Regions from separate parts of the Pseudalkalibacillus sp. Hm43 genome, predicted to be linked through region 2. Evidence: riboswitches for the same ligand, from Rfam matches in the RefSeq annotation. Region 2 holds a riboswitch; each other region holds the start of a gene.
The links. A riboswitch is a leader RNA that binds a small molecule or an ion and turns the genes downstream of it on or off. The one in region 2 is predicted to bind cyclic di-GMP.
Positions count from the first base shown of each region.

Region 1: another riboswitch for cyclic di-GMP. It lies ahead of ACXQIQ_RS14440 (hypothetical protein); the one in region 2 lies ahead of ACXQIQ_RS03620 (anti-repressor SinI family protein).
Region 3: another riboswitch for cyclic di-GMP. It lies ahead of ACXQIQ_RS02440 (GspE/PulE family protein); the one in region 2 lies ahead of ACXQIQ_RS03620 (anti-repressor SinI family protein).
Region 4: another riboswitch for cyclic di-GMP. It lies ahead of ACXQIQ_RS10345 (DUF192 domain-containing protein); the one in region 2 lies ahead of ACXQIQ_RS03620 (anti-repressor SinI family protein).

Region 1 is NZ_CM135129.1:2,730,938-2,738,841, forward strand. It holds gene ACXQIQ_RS14400 (rod shape-determining protein) at 1-804, shown strand, start outside; gene ACXQIQ_RS14405 (flagellar hook-basal body protein) at 872-1,693, shown strand; gene ACXQIQ_RS14410 (flagellar hook-basal body protein) at 1,721-2,551, shown strand; gene ACXQIQ_RS14415 (DNA-directed RNA polymerase subunit beta) at 2,574-2,894, shown strand; gene ACXQIQ_RS14420 (transposase) at 3,218-3,805, shown strand; gene fabZ (3-hydroxyacyl-ACP dehydratase FabZ) at 3,885-4,319, shown strand; gene kynB (arylformamidase) at 4,347-4,964, shown strand; gene ACXQIQ_RS14435 (hypothetical protein) at 5,117-5,275, shown strand; cyclic di-GMP riboswitch class I at 5,599-5,686, shown strand; gene ACXQIQ_RS14440 (hypothetical protein) at 5,816-7,087, shown strand; gene ACXQIQ_RS14445 (DUF2569 domain-containing protein) at 7,133-7,666, opposite strand; gene ACXQIQ_RS14450 (acyltransferase) at 7,853-7,904, shown strand, end outside.
Region 2 is NZ_CM135129.1:664,208-672,111, reverse strand. It holds gene ACXQIQ_RS03645 (hypothetical protein) at 1-1,334, shown strand, start outside; gene ACXQIQ_RS03640 (hypothetical protein) at 1,389-2,819, shown strand; gene ACXQIQ_RS03635 (ester cyclase) at 2,921-3,331, shown strand; gene ACXQIQ_RS03630 (DNA alkylation repair protein) at 3,363-3,623, opposite strand; gene ACXQIQ_RS03625 (hypothetical protein) at 3,717-3,848, shown strand; cyclic di-GMP riboswitch class II at 3,978-4,059, shown strand; gene ACXQIQ_RS03620 (anti-repressor SinI family protein) at 4,103-4,240, shown strand; gene ACXQIQ_RS03615 (SipW-dependent-type signal peptide-containing protein) at 4,492-5,190, shown strand; gene sipW (signal peptidase I SipW) at 5,196-5,768, shown strand; gene ACXQIQ_RS03605 (TasA family protein) at 5,848-6,444, shown strand; gene ACXQIQ_RS03600 (LPXTG cell wall anchor domain-containing protein) at 6,553-7,233, shown strand; gene ACXQIQ_RS03595 (class D sortase) at 7,240-7,857, shown strand.
Region 3 is NZ_CM135129.1:470,753-478,656, reverse strand. It holds gene ACXQIQ_RS02450 (PCYCGC motif-containing (lipo)protein) at 1-68, shown strand, start outside; gene ACXQIQ_RS02445 (GGDEF domain-containing protein) at 117-1,187, opposite strand; cyclic di-GMP riboswitch class I at 1,523-1,611, shown strand; gene ACXQIQ_RS02440 (GspE/PulE family protein) at 1,686-3,323, shown strand; gene ACXQIQ_RS02435 (response regulator) at 3,372-4,205, shown strand; gene ACXQIQ_RS02430 (serine hydrolase domain-containing protein) at 4,351-5,379, shown strand; gene ACXQIQ_RS02425 (hypothetical protein) at 5,403-5,705, opposite strand; gene ACXQIQ_RS02420 (MFS transporter) at 5,886-7,094, shown strand; gene ACXQIQ_RS02415 (aconitate hydratase) at 7,214-7,904, shown strand, end outside.
Region 4 is NZ_CM135129.1:1,938,293-1,946,196, forward strand. It holds gene ACXQIQ_RS10305 (type II secretion system F family protein) at 1-488, opposite strand, end outside; gene ACXQIQ_RS10310 (CpaF family protein) at 488-1,921, opposite strand; gene ACXQIQ_RS10315 (AAA family ATPase) at 1,918-2,778, opposite strand; gene cpaB (Flp pilus assembly protein CpaB) at 2,768-3,448, opposite strand; gene ACXQIQ_RS10325 (pilus assembly protein TadG-related protein) at 3,458-4,384, opposite strand; gene ACXQIQ_RS10330 (TadE/TadG family type IV pilus assembly protein) at 4,401-4,784, opposite strand; gene ACXQIQ_RS10335 (A24 family peptidase) at 4,781-5,296, opposite strand; gene ACXQIQ_RS10340 (Flp family type IVb pilin) at 5,373-5,570, opposite strand; gene ACXQIQ_RS10345 (DUF192 domain-containing protein) at 5,567-5,929, opposite strand; cyclic di-GMP riboswitch class I at 6,013-6,099, opposite strand; gene ACXQIQ_RS10350 (GNAT family N-acetyltransferase) at 6,566-7,072, opposite strand; gene ACXQIQ_RS10355 (YbjQ family protein) at 7,087-7,404, opposite strand; gene ACXQIQ_RS10360 (hypothetical protein) at 7,385-7,588, opposite strand; gene ACXQIQ_RS10365 (nucleotidyltransferase family protein) at 7,590-7,904, opposite strand, start outside.

The DNA of each region.
Region 1 (7,904 bases), 1.7 Mb from region 2:
GACGGCGTCATCGCTGACTTTGAAGTGACCGAAGCAATGCTCAAATATTTCCTCGATAAGATCAACGTGAGGGGGCTGGTAGGCAAACCGAGAATCTTGATCTGTACCCCGACGAACATCACGACAGTTGAGCAAAAAGCGATTCGTGAAGCTGCACATAAGAGCGGAGCGAAGCACGTCTTTCTTGAAGAGGAACCGAAAGTTGCTGCTATTGGAGCTGGAATGGATATTTTCCAGCCGTACGGTAACATGGTCGTTGACATAGGCGGTGGAACAACTGATGTTGCCGTACTTTCCATGGGCGATATCGTCACCGCCTCTTCGATTAAGGTCGCAGGGGACAAGTTCGATCAAGACATCCTTCAATACATCAAACAGAATTATAAGCTGTTGATCGGTGATCGGACTGCAGAAAGCATCAAACATGAAGTTGCAACGGTCTTTCCAGGATCTCGGGACGAAGAAATGGACATCCGTGGTCGTGACTTGATCAGCGGACTGCCACGCAACATCACGATCCGTTCTTCTGAAATTGAAGAATCATTACGGGAATCCATCCACTCGGTTGTTATGACGGCGAAAAGTGTTCTTGAAAAAACACCACCTGAACTTTCAGCAGACATTATCGATCGTGGCATTATCCTCACTGGTGGTGGGGCACTTTTGCATGGAATCGATCAATTGTTCTCTGAAGAACTTAAGGTACCTGTGCATGTAGCTGATGACCCGATGACTTGTGTCGCAAGAGGGACAGGGTTGATGCTTGAGCATATAGACAAGCTCCCTAAGCAGAAGTTATCCTGATCCGCCCTGAATCTATCAACCATTTTTCAATCAATAGATTATGTAAAAATTTTAGGAGGAGAGCAGCATGTTTCGTGGATTTTACACAGCCGCTTCCGGAATGATCAGCCAGCAAAGACGTCAGGACATGTTAACGAACAATCTAGCAAATGCTAATACGCCTGGGTATAAAGCCGATCAGGCTTCGCTGCGCGCGTTCCCGCAAATGCTATTGAGCCGACTTGGAGAAACGAACATAGCCGGAAATTCAGTTCCGACGAAAAAACAGGTCGGGACGTTGGCGACTGCCGTTTATATGCAAGAGATGACGCCTAAATTCCGTCAGGGAGACATTCAAGAAACGGGCAACCGCCTGGATGTTGCCCTCCTCCAGGGTGCCGTGCCGACGGACGAGGAAACCGGTGCACAAGGATCGCTCTTTTTTACTGTACGAAATGAAGCGGGTGAGCTTCGCATGACCCGTAACGGCAATTTTTCCTTGGATGCAAACGGCAATCTCGTCACATCCAATGGTGACTTCGTGCTCGATACGAACGGCAATCCGATCCAGGTCGACAGCACTGATTTTACAATGGATACGAACGGGTTCATTCCTCAAGCGAACGCACAAGTGAACGTAGCGCTTGTCGAGAATCCGAATCTACTAGAAAAAGAAGGCAACGGACTTTTTCGTCTGGAAAATGAAGAAGCACTTGTCGCTGCAAACGGAAACCCGGAAGTTTCCTATCAGCTTAAGCAAGGTTTCGTAGAACGCTCTAACGTTGATGTCGAGCAGACGATGGTAGAAATGTTGAACGCTTATCGTACATTTGAAGCGAATCAGAAAGTTTTACAGGCATATGACCGGACGATGGAAAAATCTTCGAACGAAATCGGACGACTAGGGTAAAACTAGCGCGTATCAGGGGGTAGAAAGATGAACCGATCGATGATCACCGCATCCGTATCAATGGGACAGCTGCAGCGACAACTGGACACGATTTCAAATAACCTTTCGAACAGTAATACATATGGGTTTAAACGCCGCGATGTGCAATTCTCGGATCTACTCACGCAAGAGATGAACAGTCAGACGAATCCGAACCGCGAAGTAGGCCGATTGACGCCAGATAATATCCGGTTAGGCAATGGAGCAAGAGTTGCTGGGACCGTGTTGCGAATGGAGCAGGGGACGGTCGTTCAGACGGGTCGATCACTCGATTTAGCCTTGCTGGACCCTAGTATGATGTTCCAAGTACGAAAAACTCTTGAAAATGGCGACGAAATCATTGAATATACTAGAGAAGGGTCTTTTTATGTGACACCTGTTCAAGGGAACCCGAACCAACTGCAATTGACCGCTGGTAATGGGGACCGATTGGTAGGCGAAAATGGCCGCCCGATCACTGTGCCGGCTGGATTCGAGTCTTTCAATATCGGGTCTGATGGCTCCGTACGAGCGACAATGCCAGATGGTACGACGGTGAATGCAGGTCAGCTTTCTTTAGTAGAAATCATCCGACCGCAGCTGTTAGAATCTACAGGTGACAACCACTATCGTGTCGAACGTGATACCGAGTTGGGACAAGCACTCGCCCTGGTAGAAGGTAGAGATGGAATTGTTCAGCAAGGCGCATTGGAACAATCCAATGTCGATGTTTCACACGAAATGACACAACTCTTAACGACGCAACGTTCCTATCAAATGAATGCTAAAGCTGTAACGATGGGCGATCAGATGATGGGACTTGTGAATTCGATTCGATAAGTAAGAGGTATAAGGAGTTAATATGGTTCAAAATCATTCAGAATCCAACAACAACGAACAATCGACATCGCGTGAGGAATATAAAGCCAACAAAAAGAAGCAGGGATCTTCTCCTAAAGACGCTTCTAAAAGAGAAGAGATGAAGAGAGACGAGATGACGAAGCTTCGAGAACGAATCGTACCGATCTGGCTTCGCTTGATCATCGTTCTTCTGTTGTTCGCACTGTGTCTGGGAGCGGGACTCGCTGTAGGATACGGTGTCATCGGTGATGGAAACTGGACAGATGTCTTCTCGAAAAGCACCTGGCAGCACATCGTCGACCTTGTGAAGAAGGATCAATAGAATATATAGGATAACCCGGTTAAACGCCTATCCGCGTCCAACCGGGTTTTTGTTTGGAAGGGCAGTGCCAGGCACCGAATGAGAAGCCTTGGTACCACTGACTTCCTTTTCGGTGCCTGGCACCATCTCCAAACCCGTGTCTACCAAGGGTTCCGAATCAGTACCTGGTACCGTGTCGAAATTTCGAACTCCCATTTAATTGGAAGTAACGGTATAATGGGATTATCCCTTCATTCAACTTGGTTTGATTTCGTTCAACATTCCTCAACACACATCCACCCAGTCCTTTTCAAATCTACTAAATCTATTTAGGAGTGATGCATTTGCCTCGCCAACCTCGCGTTTGGTATCCCGGTGCTGAGTACCACATCACCACCCGCGGTAACCGAAAGACCCCGCTTTTCTATGACTCGCAAGACCGCCACATCTACTTGAAATACCTCTCCGAAACCCGCACACAATACCCCTTCGATTTATATGCATACTGCCTCATGACAAATCACATCCACCTGCAACTGAAATCTCACGACACCCACATCCAGCTAATCATGCAAAAGCTGAATTACCGCTACGCCACTTACTTCAATCGGAAGTATGATTACGTCGGACACTTGTTCCAGGGGCGTTATTTTTCCAATCTAATCGGTTCGCCTGCCTACCAGCTCGACGTCAGCAAATATATCCACTTGAATCCGGTCAAAGCGGATCTCGTCACACAGCCTTCAAACTATGATTGGAGCAGCTATCGCACCTACACTGAATTTGAGCGGAGAGCACCCGTCAACCCGTATCCAGTCCTCTCACAATTTCCATACCCACAGAACATTGAATACCAGAAGTTCGTCGAAAATGACCCAGCCGCATCCATCAACGGCAACAACCTTACCGAAGAGATCTTACTCCCTACGTAATCCACCTTCACGGATTTCTTTTTCCAAAACGATTTATGCTATCATAAGGAAAAAGAGTGTTAACCATAGGAGGATACATATGTTGAACATTGACGAAATCAAAGAAATTATCCCGCACCGCTATCCATTTTTGCTTGTAGATAAGATTTTAGAAGTGGAAGAAGGGAAGCACGCAATCGGAGTGAAAAACGTGTCTGCAAATGAAGAATTTTTCAACGGACATTTCCCTGAATACCCTGTCATGCCAGGTGTTCTGATTGTAGAAGCACTCGCTCAAGTCGGGGCTGTTGCGTTATTGAAAAAAGAAGAAAACCGTGGACGTCTCGCCTTCTTTGCAGGAATCGACAACTGCCGCTTCAAGCGTCAAGTCCGCCCTGGAGACCAGCTACGCCTCGAAGTGGAACTGACTCGAGTTCGTGGTTCGATGGGTAAAGGAAAAGCGACGGCGACTGTAGACGGAGAAGTCGCATGTGAAACGGAAATCATGTTTGCGCTAGGTAAAAAAGAAGACTAAGAAAGCGGGAAGAGGGGGAGTTTGGAGATGAAGATTTGGGATATTTCTCAACCGTTGAAAGAAGGCGTGCCTACATGGCCGGGAGATACGCCTTTTTCATTCAAGCTGAATTGGACGAAAGCCGAAACCGGATCTGTTAATGTCGGAAGCGTCACCTTCAGCACGCATACAGGAACGCATGTGGATGCACCGTTTCATTTTGATGATGACGGCAAAAAGATGCTGGACCTAAAGCCCGACCTCTATGTCGGTGATGCGCTCGTCGTCCACTTAGAAGGACGAGAATCAATCACACCGGAAGATTTACAAAACTATGATCTGAGCGAAGTGGAGCGGGTGTTGATCAAGACGGCCTCATGGAAAGATCGAACGAAATTTCCAGAGTCGATTACGTATCTGTCACCTGAACTTGCTCCATTTTTAAAAGAAAACGGAATTCGATTGATTGGCGTGGATGTACCATCCGTCGATCAAGTCGACTCCAAAGATTTGCCAGCACATCACAGCTTGCTCGACCACAACATTCATATCTTGGAAAGCGTCATGTTGGACGATGTAGAAGAGGGGATTTACGAGCTGATTGCACTGCCACTTCCATTAGCCGAATCCGACGCGAGCCCAGTGAGGGCAATACTTCGTAGGTGATTATTAAGCCAGTGTTAGCGAGATGTAAACATCGTTAGAGTTGTGTATTCATTCAGTAAATTCTAACAAATATCGCAAAAAATTTACTATAGTGTAGTTAACCGGGAAACAAGCCGGTCAAAAACTTTTGCGATATAAGGAGTGGATTGAACGTGAAGAAAAGTTTTCTCGCTAAACTAGGCTCTGCACTACTCGCAATTATGTTAATTACAGCTTGTAATGGAACGGAAGAAGAACCAGCTAACGAAGAACCAGCAAACGAAGAACAAGAAACCAACACTGAAGACGGAGAGTCTGAAGAAGGTTCTTGATCATATTATTTTGTAAAATTGAATAGTAGGCACACGACCTACCTCCCTCACCCTCACATTTGGAGCTGCCCCGAGCAGCTCTCTTTTTTTTGTGAGTAAAAAAGACGGTACCAGGCACCGATTAGGAAGCCAATGGTACCAACGCTTCTCAATCGGTGCCTGACACCACCCTTCAAATTACCTATTTCATATTGCTTATAAGAGTGGAAATATCATGCGGGATTGCCATTTCTGATAGAAAACACCTATAAATTATCAGAAAAAATAGGAAGATAGAACTTCGAAGAATGGTGTCGAATTGTTGTATACTAAAACCATTGAAGAGCAGATAAAGGCAAAGCTATCGAAAGGTAGTGACGCAAAGCTAAAGGGACTAACGGTGAACCCCACCTATGTCAGCCAGTTGCCTAGGACCGATCAGTCATACATAAGAAGGATTAAAGCTAGCATAGGTCAACAAGGCAAATTACAAGAGTACAGGATTCTGTAACTCTCGTAGTCTGCTTTTTTTATGAAAAATAAACGAAAGGAATGAAGCAAATGATGAAGAAATGGATTGCAGTACTAAGCGCAGCTTCTCTACTACTATTCGGAACCTCACCAGCAGCGTTCGCAAACACAAATGAGTCTACTCCAAAAGTTGAGATGAAAGACAGTACATCCACTACGGAAGAACCAACAACTGAAGAAAACAATGAGGAATCCACAACAGAAGAAAGTAATGAGAAAGAAGAAACTAACGAAGACGAAGCTACAGAAGATGAGGAATCAGAAGAAGCAGAAGAAGAGCCGTCCCTATTACCAGGTGACTTCTTCTATTTCGTAAAAACAATGATTGAAAATGTACGGCTTGCAGTAGCTTCTGACGACTTTGAAGAAGCAAAGATCTTAGCTGATATTGCATCTAAGAGAATTGCTGAAGCTAATGCTCTTTTTGCTGCTGGTGAAACTGAGCTAGCTGAGAAGACGCTTGAAGAAGCAATTAAAGCACAAGAAGCAGCTCTTGAAAAATCAGAAAGTAACGAAGAGTCTTCTGAAGAAACAGAAGAAGGAACAGAAGAGTCTGAGGAAGGTTCTGAAGAAGAGGAATCTTCCGAAGGTGACGAAGAGTCCACTGAAGGTGAACAAGAGTCTGAAGAAGGAACAGAAGAAGAGGAAGAGTCCACTGAAGAAGAGGAAGAAGATTCCGATATGGACGAACTCCAATCGAAACTTTCTCAAAACATTAACGCATTGCTAATGGCATTAGCGCTTGTTGAGAACCCTCAAGCTCAAGAGTCTCTTATGAAAAATATCCAAAAAGCATTCGCAAAATTGGATAAAAAGATTGCAAAACTAGAAGAAAAGCACAACAAAAAAGAAGATATGGATGAAGAAGAGTCAGAAGAGGAAGAGTCTGACGAAAATGAATCAGAATCCGTTGAAGAGGAAGCAAATGAGGACGAGGAGTCCGAAGATGAGGATAAAGACGATGAAGAAATAGCTGCTAAGAAAGCAGAAAAAGCAAAACAAAAAGCTGAAAAGAAAGCTCAAAAAGAACGAGAAAAAGCAGCCAAGAAACAAGAAAGAGCTGAAAAGAAGCAAGAAAAGCAAAAAGAAAGAGCGGAAAAGAAACAAGAGAGAGCTGAGAAAAAGCAAGAGAAGCGCGAAAAGCAAAAGCGTGACCGAGACGACGATGATGATCGTGAAAAAGAGCGTAAACGCGACCGAGACAAAGATCGCGATGACGATGATGAAGAAGATGAAGACGACGATGATGACCAAGACAACGATGATGACGAAGACGATGATGATGAAGAGGACGACGATTAATCGTTCCGTTGAGAAAGGAGACTGCCACGAGGCGGTCTCCTTTTTTTATAACGTCAAATTGTTACTCGCAACCGTCTTTTCCTTAGGACCACTGACAAAAGTCGCTTTTACTCTTTTTGACCTCATCAGATAAGGAATCCATATGATACTTAATAACAGCGCTCCAGCTTGCTGTCGATACGACTGGTTTTGGATATATTGCAATGTATCAGCTGTAATAGGTAGTGTACCGAAAATCCAATTCGTAATGAATCCATCAGCGACTGCAAAAACCGTCATGGCAATCAGAAAAGAAATCATAAACCTCGGAAAAAGAGAACTCCTCGTTAACAACAGCCACAGACCAACCAAGGAAAGAATGATCAACAGAAGATCCACACCAACACCCATCCAAAAAGCAGGTTCAAACCAGGTGTGATAGAGGGGATTACCACTTTCCGTCAATAAACTCCAAGCGGGTGTATTGTAAACGGTCCAATACGTTTGATACAAAGAATAGAGCCGAATGACCGGGACTAACAGAAGACCAAAGACAATGAGGATCAACCATCCACCAATACCTTCATGCTTAGACCCCATAAGGAATCTCCTTTCCTCTTAATAAGTTATAAATACCCTTCCCATAGTTACTTCAATCCAATTTTTTGAAAACCTTTAATTCGTTACCATAAATTACAAAAACAAATATAGACAACAAACATATGTCCGGACCGAATGAATTACTTAGTTAATTCAACTAAGGAAAGGTAAAAGGTGGAGAAGACAATGGCAGCTCAAACAACACGAAAATTCTTCGAAGAGATCCATTTTTTACGTG
Region 2 (7,904 bases):
TTCAATACTTTGACCCGGAAATGTTCAAACTCATGGAAAAACATAACCTTATCACCGAAATTGAAAACGTCAATATCCCAGTTGTGGAGGAGCAACGGGAATTCCGAATTGAATCATTATATAATCAAGGGCTAGGTCTTTTCATGACATACAGCTTAGATGTATTGCCCAACGATGAAAGCCCGGATGATATTCCCTACTTTGAGTTTGACCGGTTAAAACTGACAGCAGATGGAGAAGATCCTCTCGAGCTCGGGGTTGGTAGACATGGTGGATTCCAGGACCAACATTGGCAAAGTGACGGTGTCGTCTTTCAAAACAGAATCTACCGTAGAGTAGTTTATGAACCAGACTGGAATGAAAAAGTTTTAAAAACATTATCCAGCTGGGTAAATAGTAAGGAAATGGATAACTTTGATCATATTAATGAAGCAATCATGAAAATATCCAAAATCGAACTTCAAGAGGTGGAATTGGTAAAGAAGGGGAATGCAGGTGGTGAAAAGTTCGCACTCCAGGACATTGCGCTCGATTACCAGATGAAGAGTCAGGATCCGTTGCTTGAATCCGTCTCCGTTAACAAATCAACCAATCTTGGGAATGGGAGGTCCATCACTTATACAGATTTTGAAACAAGGCTTCATCAGAAACGTCTTTATTTTGAGATGAATTCACCTCTAGAACTGAATGAAGTTTACTACAAGTATGGAAAAATCGAGGGTCAATCGTCCGTTCGTAAAGATGCAGACGGTAGACAATATATCGAAATTTATCATGACCCCTACAACGGCGATTTGGGACCTGATGAGCCGACGATTTCACTCCTATCAGGATCCTATCCAACAGATGAAGAATTAACGTTTACGATTACGAAGGATGAATTTCAAAAGTTTCGAGCAAAAATGGAACAAGACGAAAATGTTTACGAAATCAATCGTGATTTAGGTGTGGTGAATACGATAGATTTTGAACTCGTCAAATTGGAAATAAACCCGAATGGACCACATCAGGACAATTATGGTTTCTTTTTAAAGGTAGATCCAGAGCATGAGTATGATCGTCATATATACTTCCAAAGCTATGAAAGATACTTGGAAACGATTAAAGAACATCCTGAAGCAGAAATGCATTTTAGGGGGCAACCCATGATGGAAGTGAAAGATCAAGATGGTAATCCGGTTCGGGCAGATCAACACTACTCAGATGAATCCGGTCATTTCTATGGTTTCGAACCTCATTCTTTTGATGAAATTGAGGAATTGAACATCCGCATATTCAATCTTCCAATGTATGTTGATTTTGCCGAAAATGAAGTATCATTGGGAAGTGAATGATGAAAAAGCACCTGTGTGGGTGCTTTTTCAACGTCGGTGTTAAGGTGGGATGAGATGAAATCCAAGACATATTTGAAGCTGCTCCCAGTGCTGATTCTTATTGCAGCTTTTATCATTGTTAGCAACTATGCAAAAGAAGAAGCATCTACTTCGTTTGAGGTTGACCGTGAGAATTTTAAAGTTGTAGATACGGAAGATGAACTTGAATCATTGTTAGCTGGACAGTCGAGGTATAACGGAGACCTTTTAATAAAAGCTTATCAATATGATCTGATGAAAGAAATTGAAGGTGTAAAAGTCCCATTGATTGATGAACAGAGAGATTTTAGGGTCGAATCCATGTGGAATCACCGACTTGATTTGATCCTGACTTATAGTTTCAATTTGTTGCCGAGCGATAAAATTCCAGAGGCAATTCCACATCTTCGTGTGAATGAGTTAACCTATCATCCAGACGATGATGACCCTTTGAATATGACCGTCCAAACTCATAATCAGGTGGGTGGGAACTATTGGCCGAATGATGGGGTCGTTTATGAGAACCGGTTGTACCGAAGAACGGTCTTGATTCCTGTCATGACAGAAGATCTGTATGACCAAATTCGAAATTGGTCAGAAGGTCCATCCAACTTTAATGACGCTGCGGAATCCATCCATCAAGTGGATCTGAAGAACATCGAGCTTGTGACGAAAAAAGAAAATGGTGCAGAAACCAAGACGATGGAGGATGTTGAAATTCCTTATCGCTTTCAGGAATTCAATCCTAAACTGGAAACGTTTCAACTCGACCAATCCGTTGATTTGAAGGAACAATCCAGCATCACTTATACGAAATTCGATAAGCATTTATATGACGATCGTCTCTATTTTTCACTACAAACGAAAACTGAGCTACGGACGTTAACATTTAGAGTGAATGGTATGATGGGCAATAGCTCCATTCTAAAAGATGAAGAAGGTCATACTTACATTCAACTCCATCATTATCCAAGCCTACTGAATGACGAAATCCAATTCTCGCTATTATCTGGACTTTATACCACCGGAGATGAACTCGATTTTACAATTGAAAAAGAACATCTTCAGGCGGTTCAGAACGGAGGAAAGGAGCGACGATTGGAGCGTGATATCGGGGAAATTCATGATGTGTCCTTCAGGTTAGAAGATATCAGAAGCTTAGGAGAGGTTTTTGAAGGTAGCGATTACGCTATTACGATAGCGGTTGAAGCGGAGGGTGATCGTGATTTACACTTCAGACCCGATGATGAAGAAGAGCCCTTACATGCCAATCCGATTATTGATGTGCGCGATCAGGATGGGGAATCTGTACGGATCAATCTTTTGCCAACGTCGGGCAGTGCTTCCCAAATGATCGGCCTGACTAAAAAAGACTTCAAAAAGGTAGAAGCGCTGCACATTAAAATATACAACATTTCAAAACAAGTTAACTTCCATGAAAAAGAAAGCACCTTCCGCTTGAATTAGACACCTGAATCATATTCAGGTGTTTTTTTATCTGTAAAAGTACTAATCACCGTCCCACCTGCATACAAATTAGTCTTATCACACTTGAGGGAGGAGACGAGATGATTTATAAACAGATCGTTCAGAAGTTTCAGGATGAAGTATTGAACGAGAGGTGTTACGACAACTTTTTTCTCTACTGTCATCGAGATTTCACCTTCAAATCAAACGATGATCGCTGTGTTTTCGGATTGGATGCTTTCGCCGAACACATGAATGACTACCAGCAGGCTTTTCCAGATTTGACCTATTGTACGGAGAACATGTACCAGGACGGGAGTTGTGTCGTCGTCTACTGGAAGATGAAAGGAACGAACAAAGCCCCTCTACAATATTATCCTGCCACCTATAAACGCATAGAGCTCCACGGCAGTTCGTTTTTCAAATTTAAAGACGGAAAAATTTATGAAAACTATGTATGCTTCAACGAATACGAAATTCCGAAGCAACTCGGTCTATTGCAGAATGTATAATGCGAAAAAGCCTCTATTATAGAGGCTTTTTTCATGTCAAAAATGGATTTTGGGACGAGCTTGCACGTGCCTTGAACGTTTCTTCATTCTCAATCAAACCGCAAGCACCGCACTGGACGCGATAATGGGATCCACTATAAGGAATGTGGAACGTATCTAAATGATCGTTGGAATATTCCTCAACCACATCACCTGACTGTGGATCCAGTTTGACACCTTTAGGGATCTGTTCAATCATGTTAAAGCGCGTTCGGTTGGTCTTGCAGCCGGGACATAAATAAGGTCCACCCATAGCGAACACCTCCTATCACTTAGAATGACCAGATTTTGAAGAATTATGAAATCGGAATGGCTCATACTAAGAAAAAGAATAGGAGGGATCCCAATGGGCAAACAGAAAAAAGGAAATGCAAACGCACAACGAAACAATAATGCAAAAGCAATGGAAAAACGCGCAAAATCAGGTGAAATGCCAAACTTCGCTGAAGTAGAAGCGAAAAAGATGGAGAGCGAATGAAATAGAGGGACTGTTTTTTTGTTCTATTTGAGCAAAAGAACAACTCCCATATATGACAAAATTTTCTGACAATAATGTTGCTTCATAGTACTATAGATGTATATAATAGAACTAATTAAATAGTTCGTTATAGCTATGGGAGACAATGAAGCGCATATACATTTGGGCACTTATGCTGCGCGGAGTCAGTGGTGCAACCGACCCGACATATCAGGAGACTAAAATCCAGGATCGTGATAAGAGGAGGGCTACCAATGAATGAAGTGCCTGTTAAAATCATTGACCAAGACTGGGTTGCACTGATCCTTGAAGCAAAGTCGCTCGGACTGACCAAAGAAGAGATCCAAGCTTTCCTGGAAATGACAACAAGAAAACACCACATACAGAAGTAAATATTTAGGACCCACACCGGTTGTGTGGGTCTTTTTCTTTGTGGTCGTTCTGTAAAAAGAACATAGTAAAAAAGTTGAAAAACTACGAAAAAGGGAGTATAAGCGAGTATTACTAAGGTATTGTTCTTCAAAACGAACGATATGGTACTATAGAAGGGTTTAAACGTTCTTTATAACGGTATATAATCACAAGTGTAAGATGTTCTTTAAAAAGAACAACACTTACAAAACCCATAACAAAGTAGGTGGGAATGGTGCTTGAACTGCCAAGCAGAAAAAAAAGAAGTAGGAGTCAAGGTAATAGAAAAAGGAGATTTAGATTACTACTAAACTTTTCACTGGCACTTATTGTATTTTTTCTAATGGGATATGCAATTCAAGGTACATATTCCTATTTCTCGGATCAAGCTAGAGTATCAGGCACGATGACAGCAGCAACTGACTTTTGTGCAGACAAAGAATATAAAAAATCTCATAAAGAATTATGTAAAGATAATGCAGGTTTAGGAAACGGACCAGAAGATGGAGACGATGATACTGGAGAACAAACTGATCCAGACAACCCTGGTCATAACAAAAAAGATTGTGATGATCATACGGGTGCTCCATGTTCAGACAAAACAAATGATACAAAACAAGAAAAAGAAGATCAAGTACAAGATGATACTAATAGTCAAGAACAAATAGAAAACTCAGAAAATGATGAAACTGAAGCAAGTGAATCTGATCAATCATCTGAAGAAGCTGAAGAAGGAAATGAAACTGATGGGTCAAATGAAACTGAGCCACAATCTCAGTCTTCTGAAGAAGATGAAGAAAATAACGTAATTGAAGGAAAAGGACAAAACACAGAAAAGACTCCTGAAGTTCCTGATCCAAAACAAACAGAGGAGAATAAGACAAGTAGTAATGAACCCCAAAATGAAAATAATCAAGAAACAACGGAGTGATGTATATGAAAACAACATTGAAATGGGTTAGTAACATTACGTCATGGTTATTGTTCGGCATTTTTATAGTCATGGTTTTCATGGTTGTAACTTCGAAAGCATCAGGTGGAGAACCAACGTTCATGGGTTATCAACTAAAATCTGTTCTTTCAGGTTCGATGGAACCCACATTCGATACAGGATCAATTATTGCTATAGATCCATCTATTAATAAAGAGAAACTAAAAAAGGGTGACATCATCACCTTCATGGAAGATGCAGAAAAGTTAATCACTCATAGAATTATAGAAGTTAAAAAAACCGCCAATCATGTGCAATACATCACCAAAGGGGATAACAATGATGGTGCTGACATATCCCCAGTTCTTTCGGAAAATGTTGTTGGAAAATATGATGGCTTCAATATCCCGTTACTTGGCTATTTTATGAATTTTGCAAATTCAAAAATTGGTACAGCAATATTATTGATCCTTCCAGGATTACTGTTGATCATTTATTCTGCCTACTCTATCTGGAAGGCTATTAAGGAAATTGAAGTACCTAAAAAAGAAGAATCTAGTTCTACTACTAGTAATTGAATAAGTTGAATCACCGCTATTCAGCGGGTTCAAAATAAAAAATATACATACCCAATAGGGTAAAGGAGGAAAAAGAAACATGAGTATTAAAAAGAAGATTGGTTTGGGCGTAGCATCAGCAGCACTAGGATTGTCGTTGGTCGGTGGAGGGACTTTTGCATACTTTAGTGATACAGCAACAGCAAGTAATACTTTTGCTGCAGGAAAATTGGACCTATCAGTTGATCCTACTACTATTATTGATGTTGACAATTTAAAGCCAGGGGATACTATGCTTCGTTCTTTTGAGCTTGTCAATGGTGGTACACTCGATATCAAAAATGTTATTCTCGATACTTCTTATTCTGTAACAGATCATGGCAACAATAATGCTCGTGATTTGGGTGAGCATATACGAGTAAACTTCTTATTCAATATCGATAAGTTGGATGTACCAGTTTACTCTACTACTCTTGCTGATTTATCGTCAATGTCTCCTGAAGCTGTAGAAAACACATGGGAGCATATCTTCGGAGATAGATGGGGTAGCACAGGATTAGTAGCTGGTTCAAGTGATTTACTTTATGTACAATTTGAATTCGTGGATGATGGTACTGATCAAAATGAATTCCAACAAGATTCATTGAACCTTCAGTGGACATTTACTGGTCACCAAACAGATGGAGAAGAACGATAATAAGAAATACTTAATGAATGGGAAGGTGGGTAATCCCACCTTCCTCTTAATTAAAGTAAAAACTTGAAACTCCTTGGATAACAAAATTTTCTTATGAGGAGTCAATTTATGAGATTGATAAAAAGATTACTTGTTAGAGTAATAATCTTATATAGTGCAATTATGTTGGTAAATGTATTTTATCATCCTGTAAAAGATACTGGTGCTGAGAAAAGTGCCCCGCTGTTGGACATCAGTACTTCACCTGCAAGCTATTTATTCGATTTGCAAAATTTAAAACCTGGTGATTGGGCTGAGCGTAAGTTAGTCGTTAGTAATGACGGTAATATTGATTTTGATTATCGAACATTAGCAAAATTTAAAGATGGATCTAAAAAGCTTTACGACCAATTGGATCTAAAGATTGAAGATCAAACTGGAGTAGTACTATTTGAGGATAAGCTTTACAAGTTTGATCAGCTAACTGAACGTAAGTTGGATCATCACCATACAGACGAATTTGTTGTGACAGTAACGTTCCCATCTGAATCCGGAAACGAGTTTCAAGGGTTAGGAACGACTTTTGAATTAGAGTTTTCAGCTCAAGCTACCAAAGAAGAAGTCCCGACTCAAGAACCTAAAGATCCTGATAAAACAGAAAATGAATCACCTAAGAGTGCTCTTCCACAAACTGGTGAATCCAATCCTATCTGGTATTACTTAACAGGAATTATGTTGGCTGGTGTTGGTGTTGGTGTATTGCGTCAAAGTTTAAAAGGTGATCGTCCTAGAATCAGGTTAAAGAGGTAACACACTATGAAACTACTTATGGCTTCTTTACTCATACTTATTGGTATAGGTGTTGCCTCTTTCCCTTTTATCAAATCTCAGTACTCACTTCATCAACAAGAACAACTCCTTACTGAATGGAACCAATCTAATCAGGAAACCGCAAGACAGAGCTTCACTTCACTATCAAAGGTATATGCTTCAGAAGAGAATAAAGAACAAACAAAAACGTTTCCAACAACAGGTGAATTAATAGGCACAATCTCAATTTCAAGTATAGATCTTACATTACCAATTCTTGAAGGAGCAACAATCCCGAACTTGAAAAAAGGAGCTGGCCGTCTCGAAGGTACTGCTCTATTAGGAGAGAAGGGGAATGCAGCGATTGCTGCACACCGCAGCTATACCTACGGAAAAGACTTCAACCGCCTTGATGAGTTAGAAGATGGTGACGAGATCATCATTACAACCGAAACTTCCACATACACATATATTGTGGACAACACTTTGCGTGTTCTTCCAGATGACACTTCAGTATTAGCATCAAATCAAGATCAATCCATCATAACCTTAATAACGTGTGACCCTATCAAAGACCCTACACATCGCTTGATTGTTCAAGCTTCTATAAAGAAAACTTGGTGAAGCCAAGCCTTGGCGCAGGTTGAACCTTAGTTGCTCTTATACTTTTA
Region 3 (7,904 bases), 190 kb from region 2:
GAGCAATGATTGAAGCTAAATACGGTCAAAGTGGGATGGAGCCTACTCCAACACCTAAACCGATGTAATGAAAAAGCGACCACGATGAGTTAGAAAAACATCGTGGTCGCACTTTTTTATGTAGGGACACAAACTTTATTCCTGCCTGTGCGTTTTGCTTTATAAAGACCCTCATCCGCTTCCTTATATAACTTATCAAACACTTTAACGGTGTCCGGAAAGCTCGCTACACCGATGGATACAGTAATTTGGATGCCAGACCCATCCGGTAAATCGAAAATATGGTTCTCTACAGCATTTCGTATGCGTTCTGCTATTTCCTCAGCAGTTTCCAAATCACAATCTGGAAGTAAGATCGAAAACTCTTCGCCACCATTTCTGGACACGATATCTTTCATCCTGGCTTTCGATTTCAATACCTGACCTAATTGGCGGAGGACTTCATCTCCAGCTTCATGCCCATAAGTATCATTCACTTTCTTAAAGAAGTCGATATCAATCAATAAAATCGATAACCGTTCGCCTTTTGGGAGCCGGTGTTTTTTAAATGCGTTCATCTCTTCATCAAACTTACGGACATTGTTCAAGCTGGTCAAAAAATCGACCTTCGCTTGTGCTTTATAAGTCTTGACCATCTCGTTATACCGATAAAGATAGATCCAAAGGGAAACGGTCAAAAAACCGACTGGAATTGAGATGGCGAATAGATAAATGGTGCTTTCCATAGCTTGAGTAAAACTGACAAGATGATTGATGACCATGAATACGAGCACTAATGTGACCATGTTCATGATGAATCCTTTAATGTAATTGTTGTATCTCAATTTCGCAATCAAACTGTAAATGACACCGATGAATACAAACAAGACAGCTACCGTCAATGACGCTTCTGTAACTCCGAAGAGTAAAATTCTTCCGGAGGCAATAATTACTGCTGAAAGCATTGCCGAAATAGGACCACCAAACAAGGCAGCGATAATCATGAACAAGTGCCGCATATCAAGTATTACTGTTTCTGTGATTCTTATAGAATAATACATCAATACGATTCCCATTAGCCCTGTACCAGTTCCAATGAACAGCCTGTTTACAAACCGTGAAAAGTTCTGTTCACGCCAACCCATGATGAATCCAACTAAAAACAAATACGATAAGATCAGTGTTGTGTGAAATATTAAGTCCTTCATTATGTAAGATCACCCTAAGAACATGATGTAATGAGTATTTTACCATAATCAGGTAGGGTTCATGGATTAAAAATCTATAATATTCTTTATTTCGACATAATCGAGTAATCTAGAAACACATCATTATACCTAATCCCTTGGTTTGTAACTTAGTTACAAATACCTATGTATTATTTTCTGAAAACATAAAATACTCACTTGTTGGTCCTTTTTATCTAGCATTCAATTTAGTGATAATGCTCTATTTTTCCAACTATAGGTTTACAGTATAATTGAAACATACAGAAAAGGGTCATTTTTCCTAGACAGAAAATAAATTCCACTCAAGCCAAATGAATGAAAAAAGGCAAACCCATACGAAAGTTGGGGACGCAAAGCTACGAGTCTAATCCTCTTCACGAGGCATGATCGTCGGGCCGCTCAAACATTGGCTTTTTATGTCTATTAATATCCTTTTATTTCTATCAATGTCGGAATAGTACCAAAAGGAGGTTGTATATGCGCATAGGTGAATTATTGGTCATGAATGGACTGATTACAGAGGATCAACTTGAAAACGCGCTCCAAAAACAAACCCATTCCTTTAAAAAGATAGGGGAAATATTAGTAGAGGATCATCTCATAACCGAACGTCAACTCGCTGAAGCCCTAGAATTTCAACTTGGCATACCTGTCGTGAATATGGATGAGATTGTACCGAACCGTAGTACCATTCAACTCATACATGAAGCCCTAGCCAGAAAACATTGCTTCATACCGATTGAACAAATGAGTGGAAAGCTTAAAGTGGCTATGGTGGATCCCCTTAATCAAGAGGCCATCAAAGATATCCAGGAGACGACTGGTATGATCGTCCAACCTTGTATTGCAACAAGAAGTGAACTAGAGATGGCGATTATCGATCACTATGGGGTTTTGAGTTCTGTTAAAGAGCTGAATGATATCATCGAGTATGCTGTCCAGCAAAATGCGAGTGATATTCACTTGGATGCTGAAAAAGATGGTCTTTCAGTCAAGTATCGCATCAATCAGATGCTTGAAAAACAAAAGGTTATTTCAAACGATCTGAAAGAATCAATTATAGGTAGGATCAAAACAATAGCGAGTTTAAATGCGTCAAAAAGGGGACTCCCGCAAACCGGGTACATACATAAGGAAGCGTATAATACGGATTACGACATTCGGGTTTCTACGGTTCCAACCATTAATGGGGAAAGTGCGGTCTTAAAATTAATCGATCGTACGGATCAATTGTTGAAACTTAATGAGTTCGGCTTTAGTGAAAACAACCTGAAACAAGTGGAATCAGCCATTGATCGTCGCAGCGGCTTTGTCCTTATCTCAGGACCATCAATGAGTGGAAAAACGACTTCACTGTATTCCATTCTCGACCATATCAATCACCCAAAACATAAAATTGTATCCGTTGAACAAAGTGTTGATAGACGGCTGGATGGAATTACCCAAGTGGAAGTGAATGATTCAATCGGATTTAATTTCACGAATGGATTAAGCACAATGCTAACTCAAGATCCTAATGTCATCATGGTCAGTCATCTAGAGGACAAACAAACAGTAGAAGCATCAACTCGAATATCACTATCCGGACGGCTCGTTCTAGGTTCGATCCATGGGAAAGATGCAGTTGGAACGATCCGAAGAATTCTTGATATGGGCATCGAGCCATATCTCCTCGCAACCTCCTTAACTTGTATCGTTAGCCAACGATTGGTGAGAAAGGTTTGTGAGCGGTGTGCGAAAAGCATGCCTGCGTCTGATGAAGAATCCAAGCTTTTTGAAGCACATGGACTGGTTCCTTCAGATGATGCGAAAAGCAAAAGTGCAATCGGGAATTTCCGCTCCTTCGTAACGACAAATAAAAGTTCGAAGATTGCTGTTGTACGTGGTGATGGATGTAAGCTGTGCAACAATACAGGTTATAAAGGATTGGTCGGAATCCACGAAGTATTGACAATCGACGATGTACTTAGAGACATGATCTTACAGAACCGTCCAGCAGAAGCGTTCCGAGAACACCTGGAAGAAAAAGAATTTCAAACGCTCCTTCACGATGGCCTTACAAAAGTCAAAGAGGGTATAACAACCGTCGATGACGTTCTAACCAATATCCAATGAGGAATGAATCAATGTTTGCATTTAAATTGATTAAGGGGGAAAAATGGGATGTCTTACAATTTTCTAGTCGTAGATGATACAAGCTTTATGAGAAAAATGGCAAGAGAATGTCTGATCCAACACGGGTACCATGTTGTAGGTGAAGCGGTGAACGGAAAGGAAGCTGTGGAAAAATTCAAGGAATTGGAACCGGATGTAGTCATGATGGATCTGACCATGCCTGAAATGAACGGGTTGGATGCGATTAAGGAGATATTAGTGTATGATGCGGAAGCCGTCATTCTCGTTTGTTCTGCAAGCAATCAAAAAGATCTGATTCAAGAAGCATTGGATGCAGGAGCAGTTGGATACCTTATGAAGCCATTCAAACCAGACTACATGCAAGAAATCGTTAAACGTTACGCAGAACCCCATTTAAAACCCCTGACACCTGAAGATGAGGAAGAGCCGAAGAATGATGTTATAGAGGAAGAAGTAGTGGAAGAGTCTGTAAGCATGGTAGAGAATGTTAACCATATTCCAACCACTGAAATTGGTCCCGTAGAGGTCGCAGCTTCAATTGAAGCAACCGCGATTGAACAGGAGTCAGACCAGACAGCGCTAGCTCAACCAGTAGAAAAGAGAAAACGATCTATGATTTCTAAATCAGATAAGAAAATACAATTTAAGACAAGTTATATGTGCAACTGGGAAGAAGAAATTCAGGGGGAGAACAGAGCCTACTCATTCACCTATACAGAAAATGATAACAACATCACAATTGATATGATGGATGAACAGAACGAGAAACAATCCATCCAATTGACCCTAGATGGGTTCAGAGAACTACATGATTGGCTTGAGCAACGTCTTGAAGAAGGTAAAAGAATGAATGGATCATGAAGGTAGGCTGTTTCCTTTTTTTGAAAGGGAGCAGCTTTTTTACTGAATTTGGAGTAAGTTGGCTCATTTATAAATTCATTGCAGGTCTCCCGATGGGAATAGAGAAGGTAGTTAAGCAGTTCTAACAATATGGAGATGATTGAGAATGATGAAAAGCTTAACTTTTGAAAAGAGAGTAGATGAAATAATAGAGGAACACTCTTTTTCTGGAGTTGTCCACATAAAAAAAGAGGGAGAGACCGTACTTCAAAAAACTTCTGGCCTTTACAACCGGTCAGAATCACTTCCTGTACAATCCGATACCCGATTCGCCATTGCATCCGGGTGCAAGTTGTTCACGGCCATTGCCATTTGCCAGTTGGTTGAGAAAGAATTGTTAACATTTGATACCCGTTTGACAGATTGTTTGGATATCGCGTTTCCGAACTTCTCAAGGGAGTTGACCATTCATCACCTACTCACACATTCGTCTGGTATTCCGGACTATTTTGATGAATCCGTAATGGATGATTATGAAGACCTGTGGAAAACGATCCCCATGTACCAAGTACGAAAATTGGAAGACTTTCTACCTTTGTTCCAACAAAAAGAACAGATGTTCAAACCTGGCGAAAGGTTTCATTACAATAACGCCGGTTACATTGTGTTAGGACTTGTCGTGGAACAATTGACTGGAATGGATTTCACAGATTATGTAGAAGAGAATATTTTTAAGCGGTGCGATATGACGAATTCAGGTTATTTTTCACTGGACCGTCTACCTCGTAACACGGCAATCGGCTATATTGATGAAGATGATGGCTCATACCGGACGAATACCTTTACTATGCCGTTGAAAGGTGGATCCGATGGTGGGGCTTATGTGACCTCTGCCGATATGATCAAGCTTTGGGAAGGATTGTTAGCGGACAAATTATTGAGTGAGTCGATGACCAAAACCTTACTGTCTAGACATATGAAAGCGCGTGAGGATGCTTATTACGGCTATGGCGTCTGGTTGAACATGAAAGATGGGCAATTGTTAAAATACCATGTCATGGGATATGACCCTGGGGTAAGCTTCCACTCTGCTGTATACCCTGAATTTGGTTTGATCATCGCGATTCCATCAAATCAAGCTGACGGTCCGTTTTTCATCATGAAAGCAATTGAAGAAGAACTAGTGAATGCTTAAAAAATAACCGCCGAGTCCGGCGGTTATTTTTTCTTCCGATTATCGATTTCTTCATTCACCACAAAAGCCAGATCATCATTCCCAAACAACGATAAGACACCAAGCAATGTCTGATCGGCAATGTCTTCAGATTCCTCTTTCGATACGGTCAGGTCGATCGCTTGCTGAAGGGCAGGATTCGCTGCTTGATTCGGATAGGCTTTTACGTATAAAGCGTGAGGGTCCAGGTCATGATTGATACACCACTGTGCAAATACAAGGATCATCATATGTTCGTCTTTTTGGTAGTTCTGAATGATTTTGTTCTCCAGATCTTTTGAATCCACTTTCATTTCCCCTTTTTTCCTCTTATAACGCTCATTATAGCGGACATTTCAAGGCTTACACAATAACCTTAGCATGCATATTTCAACTTAAATAGGTAAAAATGTGTAGGGCATGCTTGCTCCCGATATCTACCCACACACTAACCCAATCAATCGATCTGAACCCATGGAGAGAAGGAAATGAAAGAACTGAAATGGTCCTTATACGCATTAGCATCCATTCCGTTATTGATGACTCTGGGGAACTCCATGTTCATCCCGGTACTTCCTATCATAGAAAAAGAAATCAATATCACACCGTTTCAATCCAGCATGATCATCACCATTTATTCGGTGGTCGCGATTTTCTTAATACCCATTGCTGGTTATTTATCCGATCACTTTGGACGTAAAAAGATCATCATCCCTAGCCTAGTTCTAGTAGGTATAGGTGGTTTGATCAGCAGTTGGGCTGCAGTTTCTTTGAAAGACCCATACGGGATGATCCTTCTAGGCAGGTTTCTTCAAGGTGCCGGTGCAGCTGGTGCCTTCCCAGTCGTCATACCTACCGTAGGTGACCTTTTCAAAACAGAAGAAGAGGTGAGCGCAGGACTAGGACTAATTGAAACCTCCAATACGTTTGGTAAAGTGCTCAGCCCGATCTTAGGTGCTTTTCTTGCAATTTGGGCTTGGCATATTCCGTTTTGGTCCGTTCCATTTTTATCGATTATTGCAATCATATTGATCTTTTTTTTCATTAAACCTCCTAAACGTGAAGACGAACCGATTCCGTTCGGGGAATTTGTAAAGCAAATCAAGAAGATTTTCCATCAAAACGGTCGTTGGTTAGCAGGCGTCTTATTCATTGGTGGAATGATGACTTTCATATTGTTTGGTTTCCTGATTTATTTGTCCTTTATCCTTGAAAAGACCTATAAAATTGAAGGCGTGTTAAAAGGGGTTTATTTAGCCGTTCCATTACTCGTCTTATGTATCGCATCTTATTTCACCGGGAAGAAAATCGGAAAAGAAGTGATGCTGATGAACAGAATCGTCTTGTTTGGCGGGTTCATTGCTTTGCTTTCACTCGTGTCACTGCTGTTTCTAGATTCTCAATTGATCACCATCCTAATTGCGTTATCTGTGACAGGTCTTGGAATCGGAATTACGTTACCCTGCCTAGATGCGTTGATTACGGAAGGGATAGAAAAGGAAGAGCGGGGGACGATTACGTCTTTTTACAGCAGCACTCGTTTCATTGGTGTAGCAGTTGGGCCACCGATCGTTTCCATCCTTCTTAAAAGTTCAATGAACGCTGTTTTTATCGTTTTGGCATTGATTGGTGCAGCTGCCATTCTAATGACAATTTTCATGCTTGAATGGAAAACACAAGTAGTAAGAAAAGCCTGATTTCAACGTGTAAGACGATTTGAAAAGGGGTACAGGTTTATTAAATGATGTGAAATTGGACCATGATCACATCAACACCGTACGTGAACTTAGACCAATAATCCTAGGAGGGAAGAGTCATGGCAATGAACGTATCACAAAAGTTAATCAAAGACCATTTAGTTTCTGGAGAAATGAAACCTGGGAGTGAAATCGGTTTGAAAATCGATCAAACCCTCACTCAAGATGCGACAGGTACGATGGTGATGTTAGAGCTTGAAGCGATGAAACTCGATCGAGCCAAAACAGAAGTATCAGCTCAGTACGTTGACCATAACATCATCCAGGAGGACAGCAAGAACCCGGATGACCACTTATTCTTGCAAAGTGCGACCAAACGGTTTGGATTATTTTACAGTCGCCCAGGTAATGGGGTCAGTCATCCAGTACATATGCAGCGATTAGCGAAACCTGGTAAAACATTACTCGGCTCAGATAGCCACACATGTGCAAACGGGTCCATGGGAATGCTTGCCATGGGTGCAGGGGGGATCGACGTTGCGATGGCGATAGCAGGTGAGCCGATTTATATCAAAATGCCGAAGGTCTGGGGCATCAAATTGACGGGTAAACTTCCGGAATGGGTAAGTGCGAAGGACGTCATTTTAGAGCTTTTACGGCGTCACGACGTAAAAGGCGGAGTCGGTAAAATCATCGAATATTATGGACCTGGACTTGAAAATCTGACCGCAATGGATCGGCATGTCATCGCAAATATGGGTGCTGAACTTGGTGCGACGACCACTGTCTTCCCATCAGATCAGGAAGTGA
Region 4 (7,904 bases), 1.3 Mb from region 2:
AACCCTGCTCTCAATGAGCCTACAACCGTTGAAATCATATCCGCTAATCCATCGTTAAATCTTTGAATGCGCTTCTTCTCTTTTTTCTTAACCCACATCATCGGTAGGATATATCCTCCCGCTCCACCAATAATGAGCATTAGCAAGTTACCTGAAATCAAAAAAAGAAATCCAGCACCTAATGCAGTTGAAATCCATCTGAACAATAGAAATTCTTCGGGTTTTAATGGAATACCTGATCTTCTTAATAAATTTTCAAGCTTTCGGGTCTTCCTTTTTGAGACTTTCGAGCGTAAACGTTGTTTTGAAAGTTGAAGTTCCAAGAAAAGATTGAATTTCTTCCGTTCAAGCTTAGATTTGTTATAGCTAGACAAATAATAGTTCATTCGTTTCGTCATGCGCTTATCCGAAAGTAAGGTCATATGCAGGATGGCATAAAAGAATAAAAAAGAAGTAAACGAAGCTAAAAGAACCAAGTAATAATGCATTAGCCCCAATCCTCCTCAGACACGAACACACTTGGAGGAATATCTAATCCTGAACGTTCCAATAAATCATAAAACTTCGGGCGAACACCAGTCGGTACCAGTCGACCTCTAATTTTACCTTCAGCGTCGACCCCTTCTTGTTCATATTCGAATATATCCTGAAGGACAATAACATCTCCTTCAAGACCTTGTACTTCTGTGATTTTAGTGATTTTTCTTGAACCATCTTTTAAACGAGACTGCTGGATAATTAAATCAAGCGCTCCAGAAATTTGTTCACGGATTGCTTTTACAGGAAGCTCAACTCCAGCAAGCAAAACCATTGTCTCTAATCTTGAAATCATATCCCTTGGACTGTTCGAGTGTCCCGTTGCGAGTGAACCATCATGACCTGTATTCATCGCTTGAAGCATATCGAGGGCTTCACCACCACGGACCTCACCAATCACAATACGGTCAGGTCTCATACGCAATGAGTTTCGTACAAGGTCTCGAATTGCGATAGCTCCTTTTCCTTCGATATTCGGTGGACGTGATTCAAGTGAAATGACATGAGGTTGTCCAAGTTGCAATTCTGCAGCGTCCTCAATTGTAACAATTCGTTCATCATCAAAAATAAAAGATGAAAGAACATTCAGTGTGGTCGTCTTCCCTGATCCCGTTCCTCCAGAAACAAAAATATTAAGCCTCGCTTTTACACAAGCTTCAATGAACGTTGCCATCTCACGAGTTAAAGTGCCAAATGAAATTAAATCATCAATTTTGAAAGGATCAGCTGAAAATTTTCGGATTGTAAGTGTTGGTCCATTTAAAGCAAGAGGCGGGATAATAGCATTCACTCGGGATCCATCAGGTAATCGTGCATCAACCATCGGAGAGCTTTCATCAATTCTTCTTCCGAGTGGGGAAACAATTTTTTCAATAATGTTCATCACATGTTCATCATCTCTGAAACGGATGCCCGTCAACATGAGTTTACCTTTACGTTCGATATAAACCATACCAGGACCATTCACCATGACCTCTGTTACTTCTGGATCCAATAATAGCGGATTGATCGGACCAAAACCTGTTAAATCATTTGTGAGCTCCTCGACTACTTTTTTTCGATCGATGGCTCCCCGGAATTGTTCATCTTCCTTTATGATATCAATCGCCATAGCATCTAATTGAGGGATGATAGTTTCTACATCATCGTTACTGTTCATTTCTTCTAAGATTTTTTTATGTAGACGATTCTTAAGTTCTTGGTGTTTATTGAACTTTTGTTGTTCTTTTTCTTGAACCTTATCTTCTTTTACTTGCTTTTTCTGAGGTCTGAAGCTTGAAACAAGATCGTTTTTCTGGACGGTTTGTGTATCCGAATCATCGAGCTGATCGTTATGAACTGACTTTACCTGGTTTTTCGCTTGCACTTTTTGCAATAAACTCATTCTTTCCCCTCCTTATGGTTTGACCTTTGAAAGATTTTTGAAAAGAATGAAGGTGGTTTGGTTTCATAAACTTTTATTTCTCTTCTTGAGGTAATTTGTTCCGCCATTTTCAAAACAGCTTTGGCTATTTCCGTTTTCCCCTGATTTATTACAAAGGGAATGCCGATATTTAAAGATTGAGAAGCAATTTGAAAGTCGTTTGGAATATATTGAAGTTCTCGATTCTCCAAAATATCTGGAACATCAGATGCATTAATAACGCTTTCCATTGTTGACCGATTAACTACAGTTGTAACTTTATCCTTTAAATCAATAGCCTCTAATGTTTCCAGCATTAGCTTTGTGTTTTTAAGAGTTGACATTTCCAAATTCGTTAACATCAAAATCTGGTCAGCCTTTTCAAGTAATGGCAGAGTCTGTTCTTGTAAACCTACACCAGTATCCACAACTACATAATCAAACTGAGTGAGCATGAGATCTAATATTTTATTAACATGGTTTCTGGTCACTAGCTCAGAGTACTCCGGCCGGTCTGGAGCAGCTAGCACCCTAGCACCACTCTCATGTCGGCTGAAATAGCTTTCCAATGTCACTTCATCTAAATCATCAATATCTTCTATAACATCTTTTAATGTAAAAGCAGATTGTAAGTCCATAGCAAGACTTACATCACCGAACATATAATCGCCGTCCAATATTCCGACTCTAATATTCTTTTTACATAATGAAACGGCCAAGTTGACCGTCATCACTGTACGGCCAACTCCACCTTTCGCACTACATACAGCAATCATTTCGCCACGCTTACGTTTTTGGGTTCCAGTAGATTCCACTGTTTCAATCGTATCAGTTGTCATCCGAAGCAGCCTCCTCACCAGATTTGACCCTGCTTCTAAGTGCGAGGTGTAATGGACCTGATTCCGTTGCATTTGCAAGATTTACCGCTTCATTTGGCATTACTTCCAGGGTTACTGAAGTATATTCAACGTATTCTTCGCCCTCCGTTGTTTCTACCATTCGCCTCCCTACTGCTAGTACGGTCACATTTTCGACGACAACCTTTGAAACAAGTTTATCTCCTTCTTTAACCGTATTGATAACGTCCACTTGATCTTCAGGCTCCAACAAATTTGATACGGATTGAGGTAAATTCACCCCAACTGACACAGCCCGAAAACCATCACGAATTTTTCGAGAGACAAACAACTTCTCCTCTTTTGCACTTTGTAGATGGTTTGAAAGCAATGCCTCACCTCGAGCGATATCCGCAGTTGAAAACTGTCCAATCACAGAATCCAACTCCGTAAGTGCATTAGTATGAATTCCTTCTTCAGGTAAAAGTTTTGTCTCTATCATCTCTTTAGTGATGGACACATTCCGTTTGATTTCCTGAGCTGCAACTACAACCTCGACTTTACTCTTATTTGCCACTGTCTGGGCATCGTATTGCTTCATATAATTAAAAAACAGTACTGTAGTAATTAATCCCATTAAAATTGCTAACGTTAAAACAAGTTTTGACCTCAATATGTTCACCTACTCTGTTAGTCTAATTCCATACGCCCCGTTGTTTTCAACTGTTTCATCTACATGACCAGTACCTGTACGTTTGATGAACATCCCTGTGATTTCTGTACTTTTCTTATCCATAGGTTCTTTCACATAAAAGTAAGCAAAACCTGTAACCTTGATTGACTTCATCTGGTTCTGGTCATTATCGTAAGGTTCATAGACAGGGATTAATAAGATCCGCTTACAGTCGCGAGGGTTTGCTCCTGACTTCATCTCTTCTTCCGATACTGAACATGCATTTACAAGCTCGGTAATAACGGATCTAGTTTTTCCAGCTATATTTCCTGTTTGAGTATCTATGATGTCCCCAATAGTAACTGGGTTTTGGTAGCCATTTCTCAAGTTCTCTTCATATGTTTTTGCACCTGTTCCACCTAGTGCAAGTACTCCAAAAACGCCAGATTCATTATCATGAGGTCCTACTTTCAGTTTATACTCTTTATAAAATTCCAAAGGAACAGAGTCATCAATTCCTAGTGGTGCAGCACCCTTTGCTTCAGACATCGCTCTAATAATCGCTGCAGATTGCACGTTGACTGGAACAGTTTCGAACCCAAATAATTTCGAAAAATATAAAGGCACGTCTTTCATAAGGGTTACCCGAACCTCATCTTGTAACTTTATTGATAAAGACTCAAGACTAGACTTTTCAGTATGTTCATCCAACACTTTATGAACGACTTTTTCTACTTCATATTCATCTGTTACAAGTTCTTGTGCTCCTGATAAAGCTGCTGCATTCGCCACTTTCTGTAAGTGGCTTTTTGTCATATAGAGAGAACCACCGTCCATGACCAGTCCCAAAATGGCTATAAGAGCTACCATTGCAAGCCCAACTAAAACAATTGAACTTCCAGTCTCATCTTTTAATAGATTTAATTTATTCTTCATATAAACTACCTCCCAATCACTCTACTCTGATAGTAGAATCCGTTTTTACTAATATGGGTGAAGGCAGTACTTTAGAAATAAGAGGAGTTACATATTCAACAGGGTATTCGAGTGTAACAGTCATATAATCCCCAGATTCACGCATAGTGTCATTCGGTGAGATGTTAACTTGAAGATTCGAAGAGTCCCCAACATGAACATAATCCCTAGCAAACTGTGCAATGGCTGCATCATCCCGACCTAAGCCACCTAGCCTTACACTCTCTTGAGTCGCCAATTGAAGATGCATATATGTATACATGATTCTACCGAAATCAAAGATTCCTATTAATATTATTAATAACACCGGGAGAACCAGTGCCATTTCCACAATAGATTGACCATTTTCCTTTTTAATCATGAAATCCACGCCTTCCCTACAATGCTAAGGATTGCACCACCTGCTATCGCGACCCCATATGGATAGGTGGATTTCAAAGAGTCTTTTGTCATAGCCAATGGAACAGTCAACCCACTTTTCTTTGCGTAGAGCCAATGGAAATAATACTTTAGTCTACTGAATGCTCCTCCATTGAAGATGAGAATACATATGGCTATTACTCCACCCAATAGTGCCATATATATGGACGTATTGAGTACAAATAACGGACCCTTTAACGCCCCGATCAGAGCAAGAAGTTTAACATCCCCTGCACCTATGCCCCCCATAAAATATGGAATCAAAAGAATACCAATTCCAATAAGGAAACCCAGTAGCGATGCCGCTAATCCAGACCAACCATTTAAGATAAGGTGCAAGATAAGTGATAAAATGAGTGCAGGGAAAATCACCTTATTATAAATCAGTCGTTTTCGGATATCGGTAACTACACATATGATCAGTACAATGATTAAAACCATGTTAAATACCATATGAAAACCCCTTGTATTTTTTGAAAAAATGGCCTTACGTAAAAACTACGTAAGACCATTGAAAACTGTATAAGCCTTAACTTCCGCCTGCAGTTCCACCAGTTTCTCTGTTTGTAACCATATCTTTTACATCCGTAAACATTTCAATGATTTCCGTTCTCAGAAGTGCTAATGCTCCAACTGCAGCGACTGCAATCAATCCCAATACTAATCCGTACTCAGTCATACCTTGTCCTTGCTCTTCTACTACTAATCCTTTTAATTTTTCCATCATGATACTCGCTCCTTTAAATTTTGGATTTGTAATGCTTGTCCGGGTTCTACCTTAGTCTTATGAATGGTTCCAGCTGGCAGCTCAATGACGGATGACGTCCCTTTGTGATGTTTTCCGATTGTTCCAGGACGGACGTAACATTCGGCTGCAATGACTTCATTTGATGCATTCAAATACAGTACGTCAATTTCGAACTTCATAAAATACGTATGGATGGAACGGCAGGGTTTGATGTGGACGGCATAACCTTCCTCGAATGAAGAAGTAAACATAAGTCCTTTAAGCCTTTTAATAAATGAGTAAGCAGGAATCATTTTATCTGCAATGATCTTGCCAGTAGAAAGGTTAACCAATTCCATTCCGACACCTCCTTCTCCAACAAAAAATACCCTGCCTTTACCGAAAGGAGGGTACTTCTTAACGTCAAACACCCCTTGGATCTTTCGGTAACTGGCTGGCTTAGTGCAAGTGCACCTTAGCCCCTCTAGCTTTGCGCCGCTGGTTTTCACCAGGTTTGCCTTTATCGAGATTCAGCGTAGTTTGTCGTTGAATCCGATATCTTGTAGTTTCATCTTACGAAAACACCCATTGTTAATCATCAGTCTATATTATTAAATTTTTCAGAATATTTAGTAATTAAATAGTCCTATCTAAAAATTTATATACCTACAATAGTCTGCTAACTCCCCGCAAATCGAGTTTTTACATATCTTGACTTGAGGACTTTATACTTAAAAAAGCCCCATTTACTTCTCTTTTACTTAAAAAATTTCAACATAAAACCGATAAACCGTATTCTTATAAGTACAAAAGTCACCCCCACAAGAGAATCAATTAAGCTTTCGCTTCGGAACAATTAGATGACATAGCCTACTTTTTGGTACAACAGATAGGTAATTTAGGATAGTATGTGGGAAATCACGGTAAAAAGGATGCTTTTTGGAGGGGTAAAATAGAAAGAGACTGAGCCGTTCAATCGGATCAGTCTCACTGGTTCATTTTTTTAAATGGAATTTCATCAACATTTCATCGTAGTAATGCCCTTCGATTTTCAACGAGCGCTCTTCGACACCATACGATTCAAATCCGATCTTCTCGTAAGAGCGGATCGCTGAGCGATTTTCTGTCATCACGGTCAGCATGATCTGTTCAAGGTCCTCGATCTTACTTGCTTCTTCAACTAAATTTTCCAAGAGCTTGAACCCGATACCATTTCTTTGTACATGCTGACTCACATAAACTCCAACAATTTCACCTTTGTGCTTCATTTTCTTTTTTGTATGTTGAAAAAAGGTTCCTATACCGACGAGTTCTTTCCCATAATAGGCACCCACCGTAAATTTGTCACTCATCTCAATATTCTTCTTCACATCTCCAACTGATCGGTTCACTTCTTCTTCATAAGATGATGCGAAGGCTTCAGGATAATTTTTCAACCCTTCTAATCTTAATTGATAATAATCTGCTGCATCTTCTGATCCGAGCTTCCGGAATTCAATCATGGTCGTTCCCCTCTCTACTCGTTAATGTACACCGCCGTTCCGTATGCAACGATCTCGGATGCATTTGACATAACAGATGATGTTTGCAGACGGCAGGCCACAATCGCATTCGCCCCTTTTGCCTTTGCATCTTCCACCATTCGGGAAATGGCAATTTTACGAGCCTGTTCCATCATTTCGTTATATTCTCTGATTTCTCCTCCAACGATTGTTTTCAAACTAGCAAGAATATCTTTTCCGACATGCTTGGCTTGAATGGTACTACCCTTCACAAACCCCTTCAGTTCAATGATTTCTTTCCCAGGAACAGTATCAGTAGTCACTATAATCATTTTGATCTTCCTCCTCTTTCTCTCTTATTCGTTCAATGATTAGTAAAATGAATAACACGAGCATAGCCACTCCATATAAAAGGAAAAGCGTGATGGAAACCCAGAAGTTGATAAACAAAAAAATGATAGCCGCTCCCTGCGAGACAACCGTTAATAGCAAGATTATGGATTTGTATTTAGACATTTCACACCTCGTTCAGAAGACGCATTGTCCGGTCTATGATTTGGTCGGGTAATGGCTGCTCAAGCGCCTTTCTCAAAATAAATGGATGAAGAATCCCGTTTTCTTTCCAATATAATTCGATCAGATTCGCCTTATCACCTTTATTCGGGATTAATTGATATAAGATGAACCAATCTTCTAATGAACTGAGTGGCAATGAGTACCCATCCACTACAACCTGTTTCGTTAAGGACTCATTATTTAGATGAAAACGATAGATTCCCTTCTCATGTTCGATTGCAAAACCTGCCATAAAGTCGATCTCCGTTTCATCCAT